Oharaeibacter diazotrophicus: one gene and its partner. The protein of the gene in region 1 binds, or shares a complex with, the protein of each later gene. Links are inferred from orthologs where the notes say so. Each region holds a gene or a part of one and is shown on either strand. Other genes may lie near its edges. The genes, in order: EDD54_RS16400 and xseA.

Region 1 (8,945 bases):
TTCCGCCGACGCCGACCACGCGCCCGACCGGATCCTGTCGGACGGCGAGCGCGTCGCCACCGCCGCCGGCCCGGTGACGGCGCTGGCGACGCCCGGCCACACCGCCAACCACCTCTGTTTCGCGCTCGAGGAGGCCGGGGTGCTGATCTCCGGCGATCACGTCATGGCGTGGTCGACCACCATCGTCGCCCCGCCCGACGGCGCGATGGCGCCCTACATGGCCTCGCTCGCCCGCCTCGCGGAGCGACCCGAGGCGCTCTATCTGCCCGGCCACGGCGGACCGGTGTGCGACGCCCACGCCTTCCTCGCCGGGCTCGCCGAGCACCGCCTCGCCCGCGAGGCCGCGGTGCTCGCCGCCGTCGCGGCGGGCGCGCGGACGATCCCGGAGATCGTCGCCACCGTCTACGCCGACACCGACCGCAGGCTCTGGGGCGCGGCCGGCCTGTCGGTGTTCGCGCAGCTGGAATGGCTGGTCGAGAAGGGGGTGGTCGCAACCGACGGCGACCCGGTGCTCACCGGCGCCTACGCGGCGGCGTGACCGCCCGTCGTCACCCGGCGGCGGGACGCTTGGCGACTTCGTCGAGCTTGGCGAAGAAGGCACGGATGCGCCGGGCGTTCTCGCCGAGGTCGACCATCGGCATCTGCGATCCCGAGCGCACGTCGATGCGCGAGCCGGCGCCGTCGGGCGCGATCCGCACCGCGACGTCGATCGGCAGGCCGAGCAGCAGCGAGCGTGCCTCGGCGTCGAGCGTGCCGGTGTCGTCCTCGCTCGCCGGCTCGGCCTCGGCTGTCACGGTCCAGCCGAGCTCGGCGAGCGTGCGCGCCACCACGGCGTGGGCTTCGACGGTCGAGAGCGGCAGCGAGCGCGGCAGGATGTCGGGATAGAAGCTGCGCTGCAGGTCGGCGTAGTCGGTCACGGGCGCGCGGGTCTCGATCGGCAGGGCCGGCCGCGGCGGCCGCGCGTGGAACACCGGGCGGTCGTCGAGGTCGGTCGAGACCTCGTCGATCGGGGGGAACAACAGGGCGCCGCCTGCGGCCCCGGCGAGCGGCGCAAGCGCCAGCGCCGACAGGGCGAAGCCGCCGAGGGCGCGCCCGAGGCCTGGCGAGCCGTCGCGCCAGACGTCGGCGAAGGCGACCAGGGCGCAGCCGATCCCGACCGCGGCGATCACCGGCACCGTCGCCAGCGCCGCCATCAGCGTGGTGCCGTCGACGAGGTCGAACCGGCGCGCCAGCGCCGCCTCCGCCAGCACCGCGAAGGCCAGCGCCCCGAAGAAACGGGCGGGGCCGACGGCGCGGGCCGGACGCGGCGGCAGCGACTTCATCGCCGGGTCAGCCGCCGAACTCGGGGCCGCGCGGCGAATAGGGCTTCACCTCGCGCCAGCGCTTCATCAGCTGTTCGAGGCCGCCGTCGGCGCCGTCCGGCAGCACCACGCGCGGTGTGACGTAGAGGTCGCCGCGCCCGCCGGCCTTGTCCGGCAGGCCCTTGCCCTTCAGCCGGAACGGCCGCGCGCCGGTGGTGCCGGCCGGCAGCGTCATGTCGACCGCGCCCTCGAGCGTCGGCACCCGCACCTTGGCGCCGAGCACCGCCTCGTCGAGCGAGACCGGCAGGTCGAGCCTGAGATTGTAGCCGTCGGGGCGGAACAGCGGGTGCGGCTCGTGCACCAGGATGACGATGGCGTCGCCCGGCGGCGCGCCCTCGCCGCCCTGGCCCTTGAGGCGCATCTGCTGTCCCGGTTCGAAGCCCAGGGGGATCTTGACGTCGAGCGTCTTGCCCGAGGGCAGGGTGACGCGGACCTTGCCGGAGCCGACGAGATCTTCGAGCCGCACCCGCGCGGTCACCATGGTGTCCGCGCCCTTGGCCGCGGCGCCGGCGCCCGGCCCGCCGGCGAAGGCGCCGAACTCGGCCTCGGGTCCGGCCGCGCGGCGGCGTCCGCCGCCGGTCTTGCGCGCGCCGGAGGCGAAGCCGGCGAAGGCGTCGCCGAAGATGTCGTTCAGGATGTCCTCGGTGCCGCGCTGGCCGCCGAAGCCGCCGCCGGCCGAGCGGAAGCCGCCGCGCTGGGCGCCGCCGCCGCCGCCGAAGTCGAAGCCCTCGAAGCCGGAGAATTTCGGCTTGCCCTCGGCGTCGATCTCGCCGGCGTCGAACTTGCGGCGCTTGTCGGCGTCGCCGAGGATCTCGTAGGCGGTGTTGATCTCGGCGAAACGGTCCTGCGCCTTGGGATCGTCCTTGTTGGCGTCGGGATGATGCTGCTTGGCGGCCTTGCGGAAGGCCTTCTTGATCTCGGCCTCGCTCGCGCTCTTCGGCACGCCCAGGACCACGTAGGGATCGCGCATGGGGTCGTCTGTCCTCGTGAGCGGGATTGCCGGCCGCCCCCGGGCCGCCGACTGAACTCGGTCTCACATGTGGTGTGCGTTCGCGTTATGGTCCAGTCCCCGACGGAGATGGTCCGCGCTCGCACGAATCTTCGGGGACCGAGCCTACTCCGAAGCGGCCGGGTGTTTCCACGCCGGTCGCGGCGCTCTATACCCCTTGTCGTGCGCGCCCCGACCGGATCCTCCGCCCCGCCATGACGACAGCCGACGCCCCGTCCGCCGACTTCACCCTCTCCGACGAGCCGTTCCGCCTGTTCGCGGCCTGGCTGGCCGAGGCCGAGGCGAGCGAGCCCAACGATCCCAACGCCATGGCGGTCGCCACCGTCGATCCCGACGGCCTGCCCAACGTGCGCATGGTGCTGCTGAAGGACTGGGACGAGGCCGGCTTCGTCTTCTACACCAACCTCGAGAGCCGCAAGGGCCGCGAGATCCTCGCCGCCGGCAAGGCGGCGCTGCTGTTCCACTGGAAGAGCCGGCGCCGTCAGGTCCGCGTCCGCGGCACCGTCTCGACCGTGTCGGACGCCGAGGCCGACGCCTATTTCCAGAGCCGCCCACGCGGCAGCCGGATCGGCGCCTGGGCCTCCAAGCAGTCGCAGCCGCTGGAGAGCCGCTTCGCGCTCGAGAAGGCCGTCGCCGAGTATGGCTTGAAGTACGCCGTCGGCGAGGTACCCCGCCCGGCGCACTGGACGGGCCTGCGCGTCGCGCCGGTCGAGATCGAATTCTGGCAGGACGGCCTGTTCCGCCTGCACGACCGCGTCCGCTTCACCGCCGGCCCGGACGGCTGGTCGAAGGCGCGGCTCTATCCCTGACGCCGCCGCCCGACCGCCGCGCCCCGAGACATCCAGAGGACAAGACCCATGGCCGCCGCCGCCGCCGTCTCCGCGCTTTCCTTCGAGCAGGCGCTGAAGGAACTCGAGGGCATCGTCGCCCGCCTCGAACAGGGCTCGGTGCCGCTCGAGGAATCGATCGCGATCTACGAGCGCGGCGATGCCCTGCGCGCCCATTGCGACGCCCTGCTGAAGACCGCCGAGGCGCGGGTGGAGAAGATCCGCCTCGCCGCCGACGGCCGCCCGGCGGGCACCGAGCCGCTCGATGTCGGCTGACCGCCATACGCTCCGCAACCACGTTTCCCGGATCCGCGATGGACTTCGCCCGCCGCCCGCTTGGCCGCTCCGGCCTCGGGGTCACCGCCTACGGCTTCGGCGGCGCCCCGCTCGGCAACCTTTTCCGCACCGTGCCGCGCGCCGACGCCGAGGCGCTGCTGGAAGCGGTCTGGGCCGCCGGCTTCCGCTTCTTCGACACTGCGCCCTTCTACGGCTTCGGCCTGTCCGAGCGCCGGCTCGGCGACGTCCTGCGCGACAAGCCGCGCGGCGACTTCGTGCTCTCCACCAAGGTCGGCCGCGTCCTGAAGCCGAACCCGGGCGACCATCCCGCCCGCGCCGACTATGTCGACGCCCTGCCGTTCGAGCCGGTCTACGACTATTCCTACGACGGCGTGATGCGCTCCTTCGAGCACTCGCTGCAGCGCCTCGGCCTCGACCGCGTCGACGTCCTCCTGATGCACGACATCGGCCGGGTCACCCACGGCGACGCCCACGAGGAGACCTTCCGGATCGCCATGGACGGCGGCGCCCGGGCGATGGACGAGTTGCGCCGGTCGGGCGCGGTGTCGGCGATCGGCCTCGGCGTCAACGAGTGGCAGGTCTGCGAGGCGGCGATGGACCACCTCGATTGGGACTGCTTCCTGCTCGCCGGCCGCTACACGCTGCTGGAACAGGAGGCGCTCGCCTCCTTCCTGCCGCGCTGCGAGAAGGTCGGCGCGTCGATCGTGGTCGGTGGCGCGTTCAACTCCGGCATCCTCGCCACCGGTCCGGTACCGGGCGCGCGCTACAACTACGCCCCGGCGCCGGCGGAGATCCTGGAGCGCGTCGGCCGGATCGAGGCGGTTTGCCGGCGCCACGGCGTGGCGCTGCCGGCCGCCGCGCTCGCCTTCCCGCTGACCCACCCGGCCGTCGCCTGCGTCATCCCCGGCATGGCGAGCCCGCGCGAACTCGACGCCAACCTCGCCCTGCTCGCTGCCGCGATCCCGTCCGCCCTCTGGGCCGACCTCAAGGCCGAGGGCCTGATGCGCCCCGACGCGCCGACGCCCTGAGGCTTCACGCCCGGGCGTAGACCAGCTGCGCGATCTCGCCGAAGCGGGCGACCTCGACCAGCTTCAGCGTGCGCCGGACGTCGGTGCCCGGGAACAGCGGGATGCCGTCGCCGAGGATCACCGGGACGACGTAGATCTCCAGCCGGTCTATGGCGTCGCGGTCGAGGAAGGCCTGCTGCAACAGGCCGCCGCCGAGCACCCAGACGTCGCCGGCGACGCCGGGTTCGCGCAGATGCGCGATCAGCGCGTCGACACCGGATGTCCAGACCTCCGTATCCGGTGGCAGGCTCGGCGGCGGGGTCCGCGTGACCACGATCGAGCGGCGGCCGCGATAGGGCCAGGACGGGTGCTTCAGGCAGGCCTCGAAGGTGCCGCGCCCCATCACCAGCGTGCCGATGCCGGCGTAGAAGGCGTCGTAGCCGCAGTCGGCCGCGCCGTAGGGATCGAGGAAGCCGTAGCTGCCGTCGGGCTCGGCGATGTAGCCGTCGAGGGTTTCGGCGATGTAGCCGAGGATGCGGGTCATGGGGTCGGCTCCGGGTGCGATCGGAGCCGACAGTCTCGGATGCCGCGCCGACGGGACGCGTCAGCAGCGTCGCGAACCGTTCAGAGCGAGGCGCGGATCTCGGCGAGGCCGCGCTTCTGGGTGCCGTCGGCGCCGAAGTTCTCCGGGGCGAGCCAGGCCGCGAAGGCCGCCTTGGCGCGCGGCCACTCGCCGTCGAGGATCGAATACCACGCGGTGTCGCGGTTGCGGCCCTTGACCACCGCCGCCTGCCGGAAAAGGCCCTCGAAGGTGAAACCGAGGCGCTCCGCCGCCCGCTTGGAGGCGGCGTTGAGGTCGTTGCACTTCCACTCGTAGCGGCGGTAGCCGAGCTCGTCGAACACCCGCGCCATCATCAGCGCCATCGCCTCGGTGGCCGCGGGCGTGCGCTGCAGGAGCGGGGACCATGCGATCCAGCCGACCTCGATCGCGCCGTTGGCGGGGTCGATCCGGAGGAAGCTCGCGGTGCCCACCGGCTTGCCGGTGGCGCGGTCGATCACGGCGAAGAACAGCGGATCCTCGCTCTTCTCCGCGGCCTCGGCCCAGGCGAGATACTCGGCGAAGTCGCCGAACGGACCCGCCGGCATCCACGTCCACATCCGGCCGTCGCGGTCGCGCGCCTGCGCCTCGAAGAGGTCGCGGGCGTGCACGATCGCGTCGAGCGGCACCACCCGGCAGAACCGCCCCTCCATCGCCGTCCGCGGCGGCCGGGGCCGCGGCGTCCAGCCGGGGACGACGGGGCCGATGGGATCGCCGAGCGGGGTGAGGTCGTGGGTCATGGATCACCGGGAAGGGAAGGAGCGCACCGGGGATAGGAGTACAGGGAGGCGGGGTGATTGCGAAGCCCCGGGGAGAGGAGCGTCGCGGCGGTGGAGGCGTACCCCACCCCGCCAGCCTACAGCCGTCGACCCTCCCCACGAGGGGGAGGGTAGCGGGCTGCGCCGTCGAGGCCGGGGATGTACCCTCCCCCTCGTGGGGAGGGTCGGCCCGAAGGGCCGGGGTGGGGTCGTCGGCCGCGAACGCGACGCTCCTGCCCCCGCTCAAGCCCTCCCGGCCAGCCCCAGCTTCTCCCGCCCGAGCGCCTCGAACACCTTGGCGACGATGCCGCGGGCATCGAGGCCGGCGCGGGTGTAGAGGGCGTCGGGCTTGTCGTGGTCGAGGTAGACGTCGGGCAGCACCATGGCGCGCACGCGCAGGCCGCGGTCGAGCAGGCCGTCCTCGGCCAGGGCGTGCAGCACGAAGCAGCCGAAGCCGCCGACCGAACCCTCCTCGACCGTGATCAGCACCTCGTGCTCGCGGGCGAGCCGGCGGACGAGGTCGCGGTCGAGCGGCTTGGCGAAGCGGGCGTCGGCGACGGTGGTGGAGAGGCCGTAGCCGTCGAGTTCGTCGGCGGCCTTCAGCGCCTCGCCGAGCCGGGCGCCGAGCGACAGGATCGCGATCTTGGTGCCCTCGCGCACGACCCGGCCGCGGCCGATCGCGAGCGGCGTGCCGCGCGCCGGCAGCTCGACGCCGCGGCCCTCGCCGCGCGGATAGCGGAAGGCGATCGGGCCGTCGTCGTGGGCGGCGGCGGTCGCCACCATGTGCACGAGCTCGGCCTCGTCTGCAGCGGCCATGATGGTCATGCCGGGAATGCAGCCGAGGAAGGCGACGTCGAACGAGCCGGCGTGGGTGGCGCCGTCGGCGCCGACCAGACCGGCGCGGTCGATCGGCAGCCGCACCGGCAGGTTCTGCAGGGCGACGTCGTGGACGACCTGGTCGTAGGCGCGTTGCAGGAAGGTCGAGTAGATCGCGCAGAACGGCTTCAGGCCCTCGGTCGCCATGCCGGCGGCGAAGGTGACGGCGTGCTGCTCGGCGATGCCGACGTCGAAGACGCGGTCGGGGAAGACCTCGCCGAAGAGGTCTAGGCCGGTGCCCGCCGGCATCGCCGCGGTGACGGCGACGATGCGCTCGTCGCGCGCGGCCTCGTCGATCAGCGAGCGCGCGAACACCTCGGTGTAGCTCGGCGCATTCGACTTGGCCGGCGCCAGCTGGCCGGTGACGACGTCGAAGCGACCGACGCCGTGGTACTTGTCGGCCGCCGCCTCGGCCGGCGGATAGCCCTTGCCCTTCTGGGTGACGACGTGGACCAGGATCGGCCCGTCCTCGGCGTCGCGGACGTTGCGCAGCACCGGCAGCAGGTGGTCGAGATTGTGCCCGTCGACCGGGCCGACGTAGTAGAAGCCGAGTTCCTCGAACAGGGTGCCGCCGGTCCAGAAGCCGCGGGCGTATTCCTCGGCGAGCTTGGCCTTCTCGCGCAGGCGCTTCGGCAGCACCTTGGCGAGCTGCTTCATCGCCTCGCGCAGCGAGCGATAGGTCGGCCCCGAGACGAGGCGGGCGAGATAGGCGCTCATCGCCCCCGCCGGCGGGGCGATCGACATGTCGTTGTCGTTGAGGATGACGATCAGCCGGCTGTCCATGGCGCCGGCGTTGTTCATCGCCTCGTAGGCCATGCCGGCGCTCATGGCGCCGTCGCCGATCACCGCGACCACCGCGTTGCGACCGCCCGAGAGATCGCGCGCCACCGCCATGCCGAGACCGGCGGAAATCGAGGTCGAGGAATGCGCCGCGCCGAACGGGTCGTAGTCGCTCTCCGACCGCCGGGTGAAGCCCGACAGGCCGCCCGGCTGGCGCAGCGTACGGATGCGGTCGCGCCGGCCGGTCAGGATCTTGTGCGGATAGGCCTGGTGGCCGACGTCCCAGATCAGCCGGTCGCGCGGGGTGTCGAACACCGCGTGCAGCGCCACCGTCAGCTCGACGACGCCGAGGCCGGCGCCGAGATGGCCTCCGGTCAGCGACACCGCATCGATCATCTCCGCACGCACCTCATCGGCGAGTTGGCGCAGCTCGGCCGGCGCGAGGCGCTTCATGTCGGCGGGCGACGCGATGGTGTCGAGCAGGGGCGTGATCGGGCGGGTCAAGTCGAAGGGTCCTCGGAGAGGCCGGTATCCTGTCGGCCGGGCATATCAGCCGCGGCGCCCCGGTTCAATTCGGGCCGGCGCCGCACGGCCGGAATGTGGGGCCCCGTCGGGCGAAAGAAAGGCGGCATCGGTGGGAAACCCTTTACCAACCTCCGGCCGAACGGAACTCACTGCCGGCCTCCGGACGGCCGGAATGCGTTGCCGGCGCTTGGCCGGCCGGCTATGCCCGCGTGCCGGAGGGTGCTCCCCACCGAGCCCCGGAGCGCGCCCGTGACCGATCCGACCGCCGACCTCCTCGCCATCCTCGCCCGCGGCGAGACCCTCGCCGTGCTGGCGGTCGTGGCCTTCGCCGCCACCGTGCGCGGCTTCGCCGGCTTCGGCGCCGGCATGATCTACATCCCCGTCGCCGCGGCGCTCTACGGCCCCAAGGTCGCGGCGGCGACGCTGCTGCTGTTCGACCTGCCGGCGGTGATCCCGGCGACGATCCGCCTCCTGCCGCAGGCCGACGTCCGCGACGTCGCGCCGATCGCGCTCGGTGGCCTCCTCGGCGTACCGCTCGGCTTCCTGGCGCTGTCGGCGCTCGATCCGGTGGCGGCGCGCTGGGCGATCTCGGCGATCGTGATCGTCTGCGTCGCCGCGCTCGCCTCCGGCTGGCGGGTGCGGCGCGACGTCGGGCCGGCGGTGTCGGGCGGCGTCGGCGTCGTCGCCGGCTTCCTCAACGGCCTCGCCCAGATCGGCGCGCCGCCGGTGGTGCTGTTCTGGCTCGGCCGCGACCGGGCCCCGGCGACGATCCGCGCCTCGGCCTCGCTCTACTTCCTGATCGGCAGCGGCGTCACCATGACCACCTACCTGATCGGCGGCCTGATCACCCGCGAGGTCGTGCTGCTCGCGGTGGTGCTGGCGCCGGTCTACGCCGCCGGGCTCTGGC
Region 2 (9,134 bases), 170 kb from region 1 along the record:
GATCGTCGTCGCGACGGAGGACTGCGGTCAAGACGCGTCTCCGCGGCGCGGCCGGCTCGTCACGATGGTGCTCCTCGTCTCGCCCGCGCCCATTCGCCCGGTTCCCTTCCGCGCCTTCACGCCATCGCCTCGGCGACGAGGTCGTCGGCCGCCTCGCGCAGGAGGGCCTCCTCGCCGTCGCCGGCCACCCGCTCGCGGCCGATCTCGAGCATGATCGGCACGGCGAGCGGCGAGATCCGCTCCAGCCTCTTGTGCACGATGCGGCCGCCGATTCGCGACAGCATGTCGGAGAGGCGGGAGAGGTCGAGGAGGCCGGTGGCGGCGTCGGCCCAGGTGGCGCGCATCAGCACGTGGTCGGGTTCGTGGCGGCGCAGCACGTCGTAGATCAGGTCGGTGGAGACGGTGACCTGCCGGCCGGACTTCTCCTCGCCGGGATGGTTGCGCTCGACGAGGCCGGAGATCAGCGCGCAGGCGCGGAAGGTGCGCTTCAGGAGGTAGCTCTCGGCCATCCAGGCGTCGAGGTCGTCGCCGAGCATGTCGGGGTCGAACAGCGCCTCGGGCGACGGTGCGCCCGTGGCGAACAGGTGGCCGAGGTCCGAGAGCGCCCAGACCGCGAGCGAATAGTCGGTGGCGACGAAGCCCATCGGCCGGGCGCCGAGCCGCTCGAGCCGGCGCGTCAGCAGCATGCCGAGGGTCTGGTGGGCGAGCCGGCCCTCGAAGGGATAGGCCACCATATGGAAGCGGCCGGCGCGCGGGAAGGTCTCGATCAGCAACTGGTCGCGCCGCGGGAGCACCGACTTCGCCCGCTGGATCTCCAGCCAGTCCGCCACCTGCCGCGGCAACTTCGACCACTCCGCGGGATCGGCGAGCATCCGCCGGACGCCGTCGGCGAGGAAGGTCGAGAGCGGGAACTTGCCGCCGGCGTAGACCGGGATCCGCGCCTCTTCGGCGGGGGCGCGGGTGACGATGACCTCGTTCTCGCGGATGCCCTCGTAGCGCAGCACCTCGCCGGCGAACAGGAAGGTGTCGCCGGCGCTCATGGTCTCGCAGAAATACTCCTCGATCTCGCCGAGCACCCGACCGCCGCGCAGCGGTCCGACCCCGCGCGCCCGGCCGCCGAGCCTGACCTTCAGCAGCGGCGCCTCGACGATGGTGCCGACGTTGAGCCGGTACTGCTGGGCGAAGCGCGGGTGGGTGAGCCGGAAGCTGCCGTCGGCGGTCGCCTTGATCTTGGCATAGCGCTCGTAGGTCCTGAGCGCGTAGCCGCCGGTGGCGACGAAGTCGACGACCCGGTCGAAGCCGTCGCGGTCGAGGTGACGGTAGGGATAGGCCGAGACCACCTCGGCGTGGAACGCCTCGGGCCGGAACGGGCCGGCGACGGCGCGGCCGAGCACGTGCTGGGCGAGCACGTCGAGCGCGCCGTCGCGGATCGGCGGCGTGTCCTGGGCGCCGAGGTAGTTGGCGTCGAGCGCGGCGCGGCACTCCAGCACCTCGAAGCGGTTGGCCGGCACCAGGATCGCCTTCGACGGCTCGTCCATGCGGTGGTTGGCGCGGCCGATGCGCTGGGCCAGCCGGCTCGCGCCCTTGGGCGCGCCGACGTGGATCACGAGGTCGACGTCGCCCCAGTCGATGCCGAGGTCGAGCGTCGAGGTCGCCACCACGGCGGCGAGCGAGCCGGCGGCCATCGCCGCCTCGACGCGCCGGCGTTGGCCGACGTCGAGCGAGCCGTGGTGGACGGCGATCGGCAGGCCGTCGTCGTTGGCCTTCCAGAGCTCGGCGAACAGCATCTCCGCCTGCGAGCGGGTGTTGACGAAGACGAGCGTCAGCTTGTGCGCGGCGATGGCGGCGAGGATCGCCGGGATCGCCCAGCGCGCCGAATGGCCGGCCCACGGCACGCGCTCGTCGGTCTCGAGAATGGTGATCTCCGGCCGCGCCCCGCCCTCGACGACGACGAGGTCGGCGAGCGCCGTCGGCGCGCCCGGCGCTTGCGGCACCAGCCAGGCGCGCAGCTGGTCAGGCTCGGCGACGGTGGCCGACAGCCCGACAGTGCGCAGGCCCGGCGGGGCGAGCGCGCGCAGCCGGGCGAGGCCGAGCGCCAAGAGGTCGCCGCGCTTGGAGGTGACGAGGGCGTGCAGCTCGTCGAGGATCACGGTGGAGAGGTCGGCGAAGAAGCTCTCGGCGTCCTTGGCGGCGATCAAGAGCGCGAGCTGCTCCGGCGTCGTCATCAGGATGTCCGGCGGGGCGAGCTTCTGGCGCTGGCGCCGCGACGCGGAGGTGTCGCCGGTGCGCGTCTCGATATCCACCGGCAGCGCCATCTCGGCGACGGGGCGCCCGAGATTGCGCTCGACGTCGACCGCGAGCGCCTTCAGCGGCGAGACGTAGAGCGTGTGGACGCCACGCCGGCGCGTGCCCGGCTTCCACTTCGGCCGGGCCGAGAGGTCGATCAGCGACGGCAGGAAGCCGGCCAGCGTCTTGCCGGCGCCCGTAGGCGCGATCAGCAGCGACGACCGCCCGGCCCGGGCATGGGCGAGCAGCGCCAGCTGGTGCGGCCGCGGCGCCCAGCCGCGCGCGGCGAACCAGGCGGCGAAACGGGGCGGGAGAGGCGGCGCGGCGTCGGTCACGGCGCGAGGATAGAGGAGAACGGAACGGGAATGAAGGGCCGTGGAACGGCGTTGGCCGAGGCCGTCCGCACGGCGCCCGAACGGCGGCGGGCCGGTCTCAGAACAGCGAGCCCTGGTCGGGCCCGCCGCGCTTCGCCTTCGGCTTGCGCGCGCCGGAGGCGGCGGCCGGCGACGGTTCGGCCGGCTCGCCCTCGGCGGTGACGGCGATCCGGCCGTCGGCGAACTCGACGTCGAGCCGGGCGCCGGCGAGGACGGCGGCGGCGGAGAACACCGGCCGTCCCTCGCCGTCGCGGACGAGGGCGAAGCCGCGGCGCAGCGTCGCCTTGTGGTTGACGGCGTCGAAGATGGCGACGGCGCGGTCGAGCCGGGCGTGGTCGCGCCGCAGCGCCTCGGCGACGGCGCGGGCGGCCCTCGCGGCGAGCGCGCCGAGACGTTCGCGGTGGAGCGCGTTGGCGCGCTCGAGCCCGCCGAGCCCGAGCCGGGCGGCGACGCGCTCGAAGCGGCGGCCGTGGACGGTGGTGTTGGTCCTGAGCGCCGCGACGAGGGCGAGGCCGACGGCGTCGAGGCGCTGGCGCGGCAGGGCGAGCACGTCGGCCGGCTTCGGCAGCGCACGGGCCGCGGCGAGGAGACGCGTGCGCCGGAGGTCGATCCCGCGGTGGGCGGCGCCGTCGAGCCGGCGGGCGAGATCGGCGGTGCGGTCGAGGAGTTCGCGGCGCACCGGCACGGCCATCTCGGCGGCGCCGGTCGGCGTCGGGGCGCGGACGTCGGCGACGTGGTCGATCAGCGTCCAGTCGGTCTCGTGGCCGACCGCCGAGATCAGGGGGATCGAGCAGTCGGCGGCGGCGCGGACCACCACTTCCTCGTTGAAGCCCCAGAGGTCCTCGAGGCTGCCGCCGCCGCGCGCTACGATCAGCACGTCGGGCCTCGGGATGTCGCCGCCCTCGGGCAGGGCGTCGAAGCCGCGGATGGCCGCGGCGACCTCGGCGGCCGACGTCTCGCCCTGGACGCGGACCGGCCAGACCAGCACGTGGACGGGGAAGCGGTCGGCGAGCCGGTGCAGGATGTCGCGGATCACGGCGCCGGTCGGCGAGGTGACGACGCCGATCACCTTCGGCAGGAACGGCAGCGGCCGCTTGCGCGCGGCCTCGAACAGGCCCTCGGCGGCGAGCTTGCGCCGGCGCTCCTCGAGCAGGGCCATCAGCGCGCCGACGCCGGCCGGCTCCATCTGCTCGATGACGATCTGGTACTTCGACGAGCCCGGGAAGGTGGTGAGGCGGCCGGTGGCGATCACCTCCATGCCCTCCTCGGGCCGAAAGCGGATCTTGCCCATGGTGCCGCGCCAGATCACCGCCTCGATGCGAGCGCCCTCGTCCTTCAGCGAGAAATAGGCATGGCCGGAGGAATGCGGGCCGCGGTAGCCGGAGATCTCGCCGCGGACGCGGACGAAGCCGAATCGCTCCTCGATCTCCCGCTTCAGCGCGAAGGAGATTTCCGAGACGGTGTATTCGGCGACGTTGGTGACGGGTTCGCTCATGGCGGGGAGGGGGCCACGGCGCGCGCGCCGGGTCAAGCGCGCGATGCGCGCCGCCGCCGCCCGTCGCCGTGCTCCGCGGGATTCGGGTGGCGGGCCGGGCGGACGGCGTGCTAGCGCTCCGGGCATCCCGCCGCTCGGATGCCGTGCCATGGACGCCACCACGCTCTTTGCCTTCTCGCTCGCCTTCGCGATCGCCGCCGCCTCCCCGGGGCCGGGTATGGCCGCCGTGGTCGCGCGCGGGCTCGGCGGCGGTTTCCGCGGCGCCTTCCCGATGGTGCTCGGGCTCGTCGTCGGCGACCTCGTCTACCTCTCCTTCGTCACCTTCGGCCTGGCGGCGCTGGCGCAGCGCTTCGGCACGGTGTTCCTGGTGGTGAAGTGGGCGGGCGCGGCCTACCTGCTCTACCTCGCGGTCAAGCTCTGGACCGCGAAGCCGAACCCGGACGAGGTCCGCGCCGCCGCCGCCCAGGGTTTCGTCCGCACCCTGCTCGCGGGGCTGTCGCTGACCCTCGGCAACCCCAAGACCATGGTGTTCTACATCGCCCTCCTGCCGACGCTGGTGCCGCTCGAGCGGATGACCGCGGTCGGCTTCGCCGAACTGGTCGGCATCGTCATGGTGCTCCTGACCGCGATCGGCTCGGCCTACGCCGCGGCGGCGGCCGGCGCGCGCGAGATGTTCCGCAGCCCGCGCGCCCTGCGCCGGCTGAACCGCACCGCCGGCACCGTCATGGCCGGCGCGGCGGCGGCGATCGTGGCGCGCTGAGGACCCGCGCGCCGCCCATTCTTCGCCGTTCCTGATGGATCCATCACGGCAAGCGATGGGTGCCATTCCAAACCATCGTTTGACGTGAAGACCCGTCCGCCGCAGAAACGGGGAGCCGGCCGCTCCCGCGGCGCGGCGTCGCGGCCCCGACGGCTCTCCCGAGCGCTCCCGGCCGAGCCGAGAGATATCGCCCCCCGAGCCACCGCGTCCGAGGTTCGCCCATGACTGCCGTCTCCCCCGCCGCCGCGGCCGTCGCCGCGCGGTCGGAACCGCGTTTCACCCTGTTCGACTTCGTGCTCTATGCCGTCACGGTGTTCGCGTGGTCGACGAGTTGGATCGCGCTCAAGATGCAGGTCGGCGTGGTGGCGCCGGAGGTGTCGGTGGCCTGGCGCTTCCTGCTCGCCGCCGCGGTGATGCTCGGCTGGGTCGTCGCCACCGGCCGGCCGCTGCGCTTTCCCCTCGCCGACCACCTGCGCTTCGCAGCCCTCGGGGCGCTGATCTTCTCGACCAACTTCTACCTGTTCTATCTCGGCGGCGCCTATCTCGCCTCCGGGCTGCTCTCGGTGGTGTTCTCGCTCGCCTCGGTGTTCAACCTCGTGCTCGCCGCCGTCGTGTTCCGCCAACGCATCGAGCCGCGGGTCGCGCTCGGCGCCGCGATCGGCTTCACCGGCATCGGGCTGGTGTTCTGGCCGGAGATCGCCGGCGTCACCTTCAGCCACGAGGCGGCGATCGGGCTCCTGCTCTGCACCCTCGGCACCCTGTTCTTCTGCTCGGGCAACATGATGTCGACCGCGATCCAGCGCCGCGGCGTGCCGCTGATCTCCACCAACGCCTGGGGCATGGTCTACGGCGCGGCGATCATGGTGGTGCTCGCCCTCGTCAACGGGCGGACCTTCACGGTGGAGTGGACGCTGCCCTATCTCGGCGGCCTCGTCTGGCTGTCGGTGGTGTCCTCGGTGATCGCCTTCGCCTGCTACCTGACGCTACTCGGCCGGATCGGCGCGGCGCGCGCGGGCTATTCCACCGTCATCTTCCCTATCTTCGCCCTCGTCATCTCCACCCTGTTCGAGGGCTACGTCTGGACCCCGCTCGCCGTCGTCGGCCTCGCCGCCGTCGTCGCCGGCAACCTGATCGTGCTGACGCGCAAGCGGCGGGGCGCCTGAGCGTCCCCGCCTCGCCCGCTCACTCCGCCGCGATCGGCAGCGGGTTCGTCGCCGCGCCGAGGTTGCCGAGGGAGGTGGCGATATGGGTGGCGAGGGCGTCGTGGATCGAGTGCTTGGCGTGGTCGGCGCGGATCAGCGCGATCTCGGCGGCGGCGAGGTCCGGGAAGCCGTCACGGGGGCCGAGGATGCGCATGTTCATGCGGATCGCGCTCTCCGGCAGAACCGAGACCGCGAGGCCCGCCAGCACCGCGCCGGACAGCGCCATGGCGTGGCCGCTGGTATAGGCGATGCGGAAGCGGCGGCCGACGCCGTCGAGGGCGCGCACCGCTTGCGAGCGCCAGCAGCAGCTGTCGGGGCCGAGCGCCAGCGGCACCGGGTCGAGCTCGTGGGTGCAGTGGTCGCGCGCGGAGACCCAGTAGAGCGGCTCGCGTCGGATCAGATCGCCGCGGATGTCGCCGGCCTCGCCGTGGGTGATGATGCCGAGGTCGAGCTCGCCCTCGCGGATCATGGCGTGGACGGTGCGGGTCGGCTGGCACTCCACCGCGATCTCGATCATCGGGTTGATGCGCGAGAAGCCGGCGAGCACGGTCGGCAGCAGCCGGTCGGCGTAGTCGTCGGGCAGGCCGAGGCGGATCGAGCCGGTCAGGCCCGGATCGGAGAAGGCCGCCAGCGTCTCGTCGTTGAGGCGGATCATCCGGCGGGCGTATTCGAGCAGGCGGCGGCCGTCCTCGGTCAGGCGGCTCTGGCGGCCGTCGCGGGTGAAGATCGGCCGCCCGACGCGCTCCTCGAGCCGGCGCATCTGCATCGACACCGCCGACTGCGTCTTGTGCACCACGTCCGCCGCGGCGGTGAACGAGCCGATTTCGGCGATCGCCAGGAAGGTGCGCAGCTGGTCGAGGTCGAGAACGTTCATGGCTTCCTCCCCGCGGTCGCGGATCGTCGGTTTTCGGGTCGCGGCGACGTCCTCGCCATGCGAGACAGGTGAACGTCGAACCATCACCGACCGTGATGGCTCACATTACAAACATTCGTTGGACTGATCAATAACGGTCCGGCAGAGTGTCACCATCCCCAGAGGGCGGGTCTTCCTCCCGGAAACGCACGTTTCCGGGCCCGCTCTCCCCATGCCCGAAGGAGGGCGCGATGACCCTGATCCTCGACCGCACCCCCGCCGCGCGCAGCGGCCTCGCCGTCCTCGTCGGGCGCGCGGCCGACGCCGTCGCCGGCTTCGCCGCCGCGGCCGCCCGCGTGGTCGCCGCCGAGGTCGACCGCCGCCGCACCATGCGCCTGCTCGAGTGCGACGACCACGTGCTGCGCGACATCGGCCTCAGCCGTTCCGACGTCGTCTCCGCGCTGCTGACACCGGCTGGCGAGAAGGCGAGCGATCGTCTCGCCGAGGCCCGCGACACCCGCCGCGGCTTCGAGCGGGCGCAGGCCCGGGAGGCCCGTCGGGCGGCCCGCTCGTCCTGACGGGCGGTCACCCGATCCATCAGAGGTTCCGATCGGTTCCATCCAGAACATTCGTTGGACCGATCGGTGCTTCCGGTTCAGGCTCTGTCCCGTTCCCGAACCCACCGTCCCCACCTCCAGCCCGCCCGCGCCGGCCACGCGCGGACCAACGTCCTATTTCTGCCCGTGGAGGCGACGATGACCGCATTTTCGAAGACCTCGGCCCGGACCCATTCCGGTTTCCCGCTGACCGCCGCCGTCTGGCGCGGCCTGTCGAACGCCGTCGCCCTCGCCGTCACGGTCATCCGCAACCGCGCCGCGGTGCGCTCGCTCGGCGATCTCGACGACTATCTGCTCGCCGACATCGGCCTGACCCGGGCGGACCTGCGCGAGGCGACGGCGGTGCCGCTGACGGACGATCCGTCGCGGCTGCTCGCCGCCCGCGTCAACGGCGCGCTCGATCATCAGGCCCGCGGCGTGCCGACCCCGCGCGTCGCCACCGACGGGGCGCGGCCCCGCAGATGGAGGGCGTCGTGAGGAGGCTCTCGCTCGCCGACTGCGTCAACGACGTCTGCCCGTGGACCGGCAAGCCGGTCTCGGGCACGGCCCTGACGCTCTACAAGGGCAAGGTCGTCGGCTTCGCCGACCGGGCCGCCCGTGACGCCTTCCTCGCGGCCATGGTGGCCTTCGAGACGGCGATCCTGGCCCCGCCGGTGCTGAAGACCTGCACGCGCCCGCTGCCGGGCATGCTGCTGCCGTCCGCGCCGGTGCCCGCCGCGGCCTGACGCAAGCCGTTCCCGCCGGCGCGATCCTCGCGCCGGTCCCCCGCACACGCCTTCGGACGGGACCATCCCGCGCACCCCGGTGCCGTCCGACGACGGGTCCGGATCGCCTCCCGGGCGGTCCGGACCCACCCGGTTCCGGCCCCCTGCCGGCTCGTTCGCGAGGTCGCTCGCGCGCCTCGCGATCACGACTGCGGGCGACCTCTAGCCATCGGAGGTCGCCCGCTTTTTCATCGGCGCAGCGCCGTGCTAGAGCATTCTCCGACCAAGTCGTACGACTTGGTCGACGAGAGAGTGCTCCATCTCATCGAATCGGGAGCGACTCCCCATCGACCTGACGCATCCTTCAGGTCCGAAGGCGCTCCAGATCGCGGCCATGGCCCATTCCGACTTCCGCACCCCCCGTCTCCACGTCGCCGGTCCGCTCGCCGAGGGCGCCCGGATCGCGCTCGACCGCGATCAGGCCAACTATCTGCTCGCGGTGCTCCGGCTCGACGCCGGCGCGGCCGTGCTGGTGTTCGACGGGACGTCGGGCGAATTCCGCGCGCGCGTCGAGCCAACCGGCAAACGAGGCGCCGACCTCGTCGTCGAGGCGCGGACGCGGCCGCAGCCGCCGGTGCCGGACCTCCTGTGGCTGTTCGCGCCGCTGAAGCACGCCCGGCTCGACTACATGGTGCAGAAGGCCGTGGAGATGGGCGTCGGGCGGATCCGCCCGGTGATCACGCGCCACACCCAGGCGACGCGCGTCAACGTCGAGCGCATGCGCGCCAACGTGGTCGAGGCCGCCGAGCAGTGCGGCGTGCTGCACGTGCCCCCGGTCGAGGC

Evidence for each region.
Region 2: the proteins of EDD54_RS16400 (region 1) and xseA are in contact, whole or in part, in a cryo-EM structure (PDB 8TXR), measured with the Escherichia coli proteins. The link is inferred for Oharaeibacter diazotrophicus from one-to-one orthologs.

Annotation. Positions count from the first base shown.
Region 1 is NZ_SNXY01000009.1:295,158-304,102, reverse strand. What follows is about bases 2,116-4,850. They hold EDD54_RS16400 (exodeoxyribonuclease VII small subunit), read left to right. Parts: upstream 2,116-3,227; coding sequence 3,228-3,473; downstream 3,474-4,850. Other genes in these bases: EDD54_RS16390 (dihydrofolate reductase family protein), read right to left, coding at 4,527-4,850; EDD54_RS16395 (aldo/keto reductase), read left to right, coding at 3,512-4,522; pdxH (pyridoxamine 5'-phosphate oxidase), read left to right, coding at 2,565-3,179; EDD54_RS16410 (DnaJ C-terminal domain-containing protein), read right to left, coding at 2,116-2,331. Also shown: EDD54_RS16420 (MBL fold metallo-hydrolase), read left to right, coding at 1-538; EDD54_RS16415 (DUF1499 domain-containing protein), read right to left, coding at 549-1,322; more of EDD54_RS16410, read right to left, coding at 1,330-2,115; more of EDD54_RS16390, read right to left, coding at 4,851-5,045; EDD54_RS16385 (GNAT family N-acetyltransferase), read right to left, coding at 5,126-5,839; dxs (1-deoxy-D-xylulose-5-phosphate synthase), read right to left, coding at 6,101-8,017; EDD54_RS16375 (sulfite exporter TauE/SafE family protein), read left to right, coding at 8,288-8,945. UniProt on the Escherichia coli protein: Bidirectionally degrades single-stranded DNA into large acid-insoluble oligonucleotides, which are then degraded further into small acid-soluble oligonucleotides.
Region 2 is NZ_SNXY01000009.1:461,695-470,828, reverse strand. Bases 1,938-4,861 are described here. They hold xseA (exodeoxyribonuclease VII large subunit), read right to left. Parts: upstream 4,156-4,861; coding sequence 2,719-4,155; downstream 1,938-2,718. Other genes in these bases: EDD54_RS17220 (LysE family translocator), read left to right, coding at 4,304-4,861; EDD54_RS17230 (ligase-associated DNA damage response DEXH box helicase), read right to left, coding at 1,938-2,621. Also shown: ligase-associated DNA damage response endonuclease PdeM, read right to left, coding at 1-31; more of EDD54_RS17230, read right to left, coding at 117-1,937; more of EDD54_RS17220, read left to right, coding at 4,862-4,915; EDD54_RS17215 (DMT family transporter), read left to right, coding at 5,137-6,078; EDD54_RS17210 (LysR substrate-binding domain-containing protein), read right to left, coding at 6,098-6,991; EDD54_RS17205 (YjiS-like domain-containing protein), read left to right, coding at 7,222-7,548; EDD54_RS17200 (DUF1127 domain-containing protein), read left to right, coding at 7,726-8,064; EDD54_RS17195 (hypothetical protein), read left to right, coding at 8,061-8,312; EDD54_RS17190 (16S rRNA (uracil(1498)-N(3))-methyltransferase), read left to right, coding at 8,686-9,134. UniProt on the Escherichia coli protein: Bidirectionally degrades single-stranded DNA into large acid-insoluble oligonucleotides, which are then degraded further into small acid-soluble oligonucleotides.